3 regions of the Janthinobacterium sp. FW305-128 genome follow, and region 3 is predicted to be linked to each of the others. Evidence: predicted binding sites of a transcription regulator. Region 3 holds the regulator's gene; each other region holds the start of a gene.
What was found. Region 3 encodes LexA, which represses DNA repair genes until DNA is damaged. Its sites were predicted from a motif close to ACTGTATNNNNATACAGT; they were not measured.
Positions count from the first base shown of each region.

Region 1 (2,270 bases), 200 kb from region 3:
TTCCAGCGATTTCATAGTCAGCGCGCGCCGGCGGAACACGGTACTTTTGCGGCGAAAACTCCGCGCAAGCAGCCACGCCCCTTGCGCGGTAGGCGCTGCGCCAAGGCGCGCGGTGAAACCCAGCGCAGCAATACTGCGAGCTATGGCCCCGCAGATGGCATGCGGCCCTTTGAATAAACGCAGGCTGGCGCTCACATCCATCAGGATAGAGAAGTCATCTTGAAGCGTTACCTCTGGGGTGTACTGCAACAGAGCCATAGAGATGGCGTCCAGCGCCAAGGCCTCCTTCTCAAGACTGCGCTCAAGTATCACCGTACCAGGTGCGATGGCCGACACGCCCCCAATGCGCATCCCCAAACGCACGCCGCTGTGCGCGGCACCGGGCGATATTGCCGCGACCTGCTCCTGATGCATTACTGCATACGGACCTGGCTCAGACCAGGATGGCCGCAGCGTTTCTAATGGCAGTAGTGGAAGGTACACGCTTAACAGTAATTTCATGGTCTATATCCAGATGCTGACGACCAGCGGGCATGTCCGCAAGCGGTATAAAAAAGGGGTTGTCACAATGAGGCCCCCGACGTTTGATAATGTCGACCGACACACCGCCTAGAGCCGGCCGAAGCCCGATTCGAAGCGGTGATGGCGACGAGTCGACACTGCTGGAAAGCGGCCGTATCAGCCATAGCCATGTATCTGTGCTTTGGGCTGCCAGGTTCAACCGCCTCAGGGATTCTGAGAGGACGTTCGACTGCCAAAGCACGACGGCCCCGCACGAGCCGTTTTTCAAGATTTGTTCCGCAGACCAAAGCGCATCGGCCGAACTGCTCGGCCGAAGCCAAAGCAGATTGCGGTCAACAAGCCCCCAGGATTTGCATGTCATGGCATGCGGTAGATATGGCGGCTGAATCAATGCGATGCGTTGCGTAGTTGCCAACTTGGCGAGAGCAGGTTTGAGCAACTGCATCTCGCCGATACCCGCCTGTTGAAGTAGTACCTCCACCAAAGCGGACCTGGGCCATCCACCGTTTGGCAGTTCCGCGTCCAAAGCCGCATGGCCGGTCGTGCAGGTCGTCGACCTGGACAACGCAAGTTCGCTCGCACGCCAAACATCCTGCAGGGGCAGTTGCAGAAGCGCGCGAGTTGACTCGCTTTGGATGAGGGGTGGGCACAGCATTGAATTTGGTCACGTGGTTAGGGTTGGCAAAGGTTTTGCAAAAATACTGTACGCGCATACAGTATAATTCATGGGATGAAAAAAAACACTCTTGATTTGAGTGCATAAAAAACAACATTATCTAGGTGGAATTGTCTTGTGGTGATGAAGCGCCATTTTCCAGTACGGACTGGCTCATTGGAATCGGCAGGTTTGTTGAGTTTGGAGTGGCCGAAGCTACGTGGTCTACAACTATAGAAATTCGAATTAACAGTACAATATAGTGATTTAAGGCAACTATTTTCCCGTTATGATTGATGTGTTGCATCCCGTCGAAGATAGGATACCCTACGACAATTCCGCTCCAAAAAGGTAAAGCGGGTTGGTATTAGTACTGAGTACTTGCAAGAGAGCCTCGGCCACTGACGCCGAAATGATGAAGTGCTATTTTGGCGTGATGTGCAGCGGAGTTGAACACTGCGCGACCGTTCTGGACTCGGTTTGCGGTAAGGAGAATTGTCTGATTTATTGTCAAAAATGGATGTCAAGTAAGCAGCATTTGAAGGTATTTAAGGGAGTTTACAATTGCGGATTTTTTCTGACGTTGATACTGCACCTTTTAATATTTGTTGGCCCTTGGTTATGGTTGTCCAGGACTCATAATTACTCCCCCAACATTTTAGGTACCGGTTCAGTTATCTCGGCTGCGCTCGCCTTTTTTGTGTTTGCGGCAACAATTCAATATTTCCCCGTGCCAGGTGGTGGTATTTGGATAGCTGTAGACGTCAAGACGGATGTGTTAGCCCTGCACATGTGGAAGAGATTTCCCAGCAGGACGGTGCTCTGTGAGGTCTCGGCTAAGGCAGTGCAACTTGGTCTGGAACTCCGTTGCAAGACCATACGCATCGAATCTCCGTTATTGGTTCGCGATGGAAGATTGCAGATGTGGGGTGACGAGCTAACGGCTCGCCTGGCCAGTTTTGGTCCACACGTAGTTATTCAGATTACGCATCCGAAAGACATGTTTTTTCTACATGCCGGACTATTTTCGTTAACTCGAAAACTCCTGAGGTATGACCTTAAAAAAAAGCATTTGCCAGCGCCACAAGGATTT
Region 1 covers NZ_JACYMK010000008.1:62,359-64,628, reverse strand. The annotation lists gene IGS60_RS17470 (DNA polymerase Y family protein) at 1-501, opposite strand, end outside; gene imuA (translesion DNA synthesis-associated protein ImuA) at 434-1,177, opposite strand; gene IGS60_RS17460 (hypothetical protein) at 1,590-2,270, shown strand, end outside.
Region 1: a site for LexA is predicted at 1,223-1,240, ahead of imuA (translesion DNA synthesis-associated protein ImuA). Genes of this name have one in related genera too.

Region 2 (2,270 bases), 130 kb from region 3:
CCCGCATGAGGACCGATCCTGCCATCGATACATTGCTGGACCTGGATGGTTCCATCCTCGACCAGGATGGGGGTTATTGGATCAAGATAGAAGCCAGGCGGACGGAAGTGTCGGATGAGATTCCTCACGGCATACGCTACTCGCTGACGCTGCACGAACCGTATGGCAAACGCATCCTCGGTTACGACAATGCGCACATGGTAAAGCCGCCAAAGAAATTCAAATATGCGGGACGTATCGTGGCATTCGACCATAAACACCGGCATCCGTCAGATCAGGGAGTGCCATACGAATTCAAGGATGCGCAGCATCTCATCAATGATTTTTTTGCTGACGTGGACCGCATTTTGCTGGAGATAAAAAAGCAATGAAACCGATTTTTATTGGCATCATGCCGCAAGAGAAAATCCGCGAACGCGTGCTCGCCATCGCTCGCGGCATATATAAACCGAAGGCGGATGAGCCCAAGGTCTGGTTCACTTCGATCAAATCGCTGGCGGAAGTCTTGAGCGACGAAAACCGGGCGTTGTTGCACGTGATTCTGGAAACGCAACCGGAATCCATCTCTGCATTGGCTGAAACAACGGGTCGTAAACCGAGCAACCTGTCGCGCACATTGAAAACAATGTCCAATTACGGCATCGTGGAATTGAAACGGGAGCGAAATCAAGTTCGCCCCGTAGCCACAGCGACGGAGTTTCGCATAGTTGCTAACTGATTTGCCGGACTGTCAATGTGGCCTGTCATGCGACAGGCCAAAGCCTAGCGCGGGCCGGCAGACGCTCTATGCGCCCATCAAAATGAACACTATCCGACTGGAGCCGGCTACTTGACTCAGGATGAGTATATTATACTGTGTTTATATACAGTATTGAGGTAGATCATGTGGGGCGCCGTCTTACCCGAGTATGCTGAGTTGTACTGCCTGAGCAATTTCAGCTTCCTGCATGGGGCCTCGCATGCGGAAGAGCTGGTGGCGCGCTCCGTGCAGCTCGGTTACAAGGCGCTGGCCATTACTGACGAGTGTTCGCTGGCCGGCGTCGTGCGCGCCCATGCGGTGGCCAAGCGGGCCGGTTTTCACCTGATTATCGGCGCGCATTTCCATTTGACGCAGGCCGACGGCAGTCCGGGGCCGTCCCTGCTGGCGCTGGTGCGCGATATCGATGGTTACGGCAACTTGTCGGAACTGATCACCATGGCGCGCACGCGGGCGGCCAAGGGGCGCTATCTGCTGACGCCCGATGATTTCACCGCGCCTGCGGCGGAGTTTGCCCATTTGCGGGGCTTGCCCGGCTGTTTGATGATCTTGCTGCCCGGCTATGCGGCCGAGGCGGAAACCATGCGCGCGCAGGGTGAGTGGATGGCGTCCACCTTTGGCCGCGAGCGCAGCTGGATCGGCCTGAACCTGCTGCAGCGGGCGCAGGATGACGCGCACCGCGGCGCCGTGCAGGAGGCGGCGCAGGCGCTGGGCTTGTCCGTGGCGGCCGTCGGCCACGTGTGCATGCACGTGCGGTCGCGCAAGCCCTTGCTCGACACCCTGTGCGCGATCCGCGTGGGCAAACCCGTGGGCGAGTGCGGCTATGCGCTGGCGCAAAATGCGGAACAGCATCTGCGCGCGCGCTTGCGCCTGGCCAATGTGTATCCGCCGCAAGCGCTGGCGGAAACCGTGCGCATCGCCGGTCAGTGCACGTTTTCCCTCGACAGCTTGCGCTATGACTATCCGGACGAGCTGGTGCCGCACGGCCACACGCCGGCGACGTATCTGCGCGAGGAAACGTATGCGGGCGCGCGCCTGCGCTTTCCGCTCGGTATCCCGGCGAACGTGCAGGAACAGATCGAGCAGGAGCTGGAGCTGATCCGGGATCTTTCCTACGAAGCGTATTTTTTGACCGTCTACGATATCGTGCGCTTTGCGCGCTCGCAAAACATCCTGTGCCAGGGCCGGGGTTCGGCCGCCAATTCGGCCGTCTGCTATTGCCTGCACATCACGGAAGTGGACCCGGCGCGCGGCAATTGCCTGGTCGGGCGCTTCATGTCGCGCGAGCGCAACGAGCCGCCCGATATCGACGTCGATTTCGAGCACCAGCGGCGCGAAGAGGTCATCCAATATATCTACGGCAAATATGGGCGCGAACGGGCCGCGCTGGCGGCCGTGGTGATCAGCTACCGGCCGAAGAGCGCCTTGCGCGACAGCGGGCGGGCGCTGGGAATCGATCTGGCCATCGTGGAAAAAGTGACCAAGGCGCATCGCTGGTTCGACGGCAAGCGCG
Region 2 covers NZ_JACYMK010000008.1:127,664-129,933, forward strand. The annotation lists gene IGS60_RS17705 (DUF6516 family protein) at 6-371, shown strand; gene IGS60_RS17710 (transcriptional regulator) at 368-718, shown strand; gene IGS60_RS17715 (error-prone DNA polymerase) at 884-2,270, shown strand, end outside.
Region 2: a site for LexA is predicted at 853-870, ahead of IGS60_RS17715 (error-prone DNA polymerase). Genes of this name have one in related genera too.

Region 3 (2,270 bases):
CAGGGCATCGCCGTGTCCTTCGTCGACGCCACCGAGGTGGCCAACGTGGCGGCCGCCATCACGCCTGCCACGCGCATCGTGTTCGTGGAAACCATCGCCAATCCGCGCACGCAGATCGCCGACCTGAAAAAAATCGGTGACCTGTGCCGCGAAAAGGGCATCTTGTACATCGTCGACAACACGATGACGACGCCGTATTTGTTCCGCCCGAAAGCCGTGGGCGCGGGCCTCGTGGTCAATGCCTTGACGAAATCCATCGGCGGCCACGGCAATGCGCTGGGCGGCAGCTTGACGGACACGGGCGTGTTCGACTGGACGCAGTATCCGAATATTTTCGAGAACTACAAGAAGGCGGCGCCCGCGCAGTGGGGCATCGCGCAAATCCGCGCCAAGGCCTTGCGCGACTTCGGCGCGTCCCTGGGGCCGGAAGCGGCGCACCATATCGCCGTCGGCGCGGAAACCATGGCCTTGCGCATGGACCGCACCTGCTCGAACGCCCTGGCGCTGGCCACCATGCTGGCCGCCGATCCGAGAGTGGCGGCCGTGCACTACCCGGGCTTGCCGTCGCACCCGCAGCACGCCTTGGCGAGCGACCTGTTCCGCAGCTATGGTTCGCTGTTCAGCTTTGAATTGAAGGATGGCATCGATTGCTTCGATTTCCTCAATCGTTTGAATCTGGCTATTCCCGCGAGCAACCTGGGCGACACGCGCACCCTCGTCATTCCCGTCGCCCACACGATCTTCTATGAGATGGGCGCCGAGCGCCGCGCCAGCATGGGCATCGCCGAATCGCTGATCCGCGTCTCCGTCGGTATCGAGGATGAGGTGGATCTGCTTGAGGATTTCCGCCAAGCACTCGATGTATAAGTCGTCGGACAAATGAAAAGGGCCGCAACAGTCATGCTGTTGCGGCCCTTTGTTCGTGCAGTCGTTTAATGCCAGTTGCGCATCAGTCCCACAGCCAGGCCTTCCAGGGCGAATTCATCTTTCGGCAGCAGTTCGATGACGGAAACTTAGGTGTCAGAACTTAGGTGTCAGGCATGAGAAGGGGCCGCAACTAAAAACTGGGGTCAAACCCGGCGGGTCTGACCCCGGCAGGCAACTTAATGCCAGCTGCGCATGAGTCCGACGGCCAGGCCTTCCAGGGCAAATTCATCTTCCGGCGACACGGTGATGACCTTGAAGTCGGGGTTTTCCGGCAGCAGTTCGATGACGGAACCCGTCTTCTTGTAGCGCTTGACCGTGACTTCGTCGCCGATGCGGGCCACGACGATCTGGCCATTCTTGGCGCTGTCGACCTTTTTGACGGCCAGTAAATCGCCATCCATGATGCCGGCGTCGCGCATGGACCAGCCGCGCACCTTCAGCAGGAAGTCGGGCTTGGCCGAAAACAGGGCGGGGTCCACGTTGTAGCTCGCTTCCAGGTTTTCCTGGGCAAGGATGGGCGAACCGGCGGCCACCCTGCCGATCAGGGGCAGCGACATCAGCAGCGCCGCCGGCACTTTCGATGGCGGCGCTTCAGCTGCCGCGCCGATCAGGCGGATGCCGCGCGAGGTGCCGGGCGAAATCTCGATCGCGCCCTTGCGGGCCAGGGCCTGCAAATGCTCCTCGGCCGCATTGGCCGATTTGAAACCCAGTTCATTGGCAATTTCGGCACGGGTGGGAGGAAAGCCCGTGTTTTCAATCGCGTCCTTGATCAGGTTCAGGATTTGTTCTTGTCGTGCTGTCAGCTTGATCATGAGCGGTGGGTGCATACTAAAATGCTGTCTATATGAACAGTCTGTATTTTTGTACAGTATCGCCCACTATGCAAGGGGATTTCCGTGTTTTCGGCGAATTTCGCAAGAAATACTTGTTCCCGGTCGAAAAGCACGGTGGTCCGCGGGCTTTTCGGGCACTGGCGCAAGCAATGATTGAAACGTTTGCAAAAGGCGGTTATAATCTTCGGCTGACCTTCCCACACCCGTCTTGACGCCGGGGTGGGCGATTATCAATCCGACCTGAAGGAGTTTGCATGCGTCATTATGAAATAGTCTTTATCGTCCATCCGGACCAAAGCGAGCAAGTGCCCGCGATGATCGAACGCTACAAAGCCAGCGTAACCACCCGCGGCGGTTCGGTTCACCGCGTGGAAGATTGGGGCCGCCGTCAAATGGCTTACTCGATCCAAAAGCTGCCTAAAGCACACTACATCTGCCTGAACATCGAATGCGACAACGAGACCCTGGTCGAGTTGGAAACAGCATTCAAATTCAATGATGCCGTGTTGC
Region 3 covers NZ_JACYMK010000008.1:257,757-260,026, forward strand. The annotation lists gene IGS60_RS18245 (cystathionine gamma-synthase family protein) at 1-867, shown strand, start outside; gene lexA (transcriptional repressor LexA) at 1,104-1,739, opposite strand; gene rpsF (30S ribosomal protein S6) at 2,015-2,270, shown strand, end outside.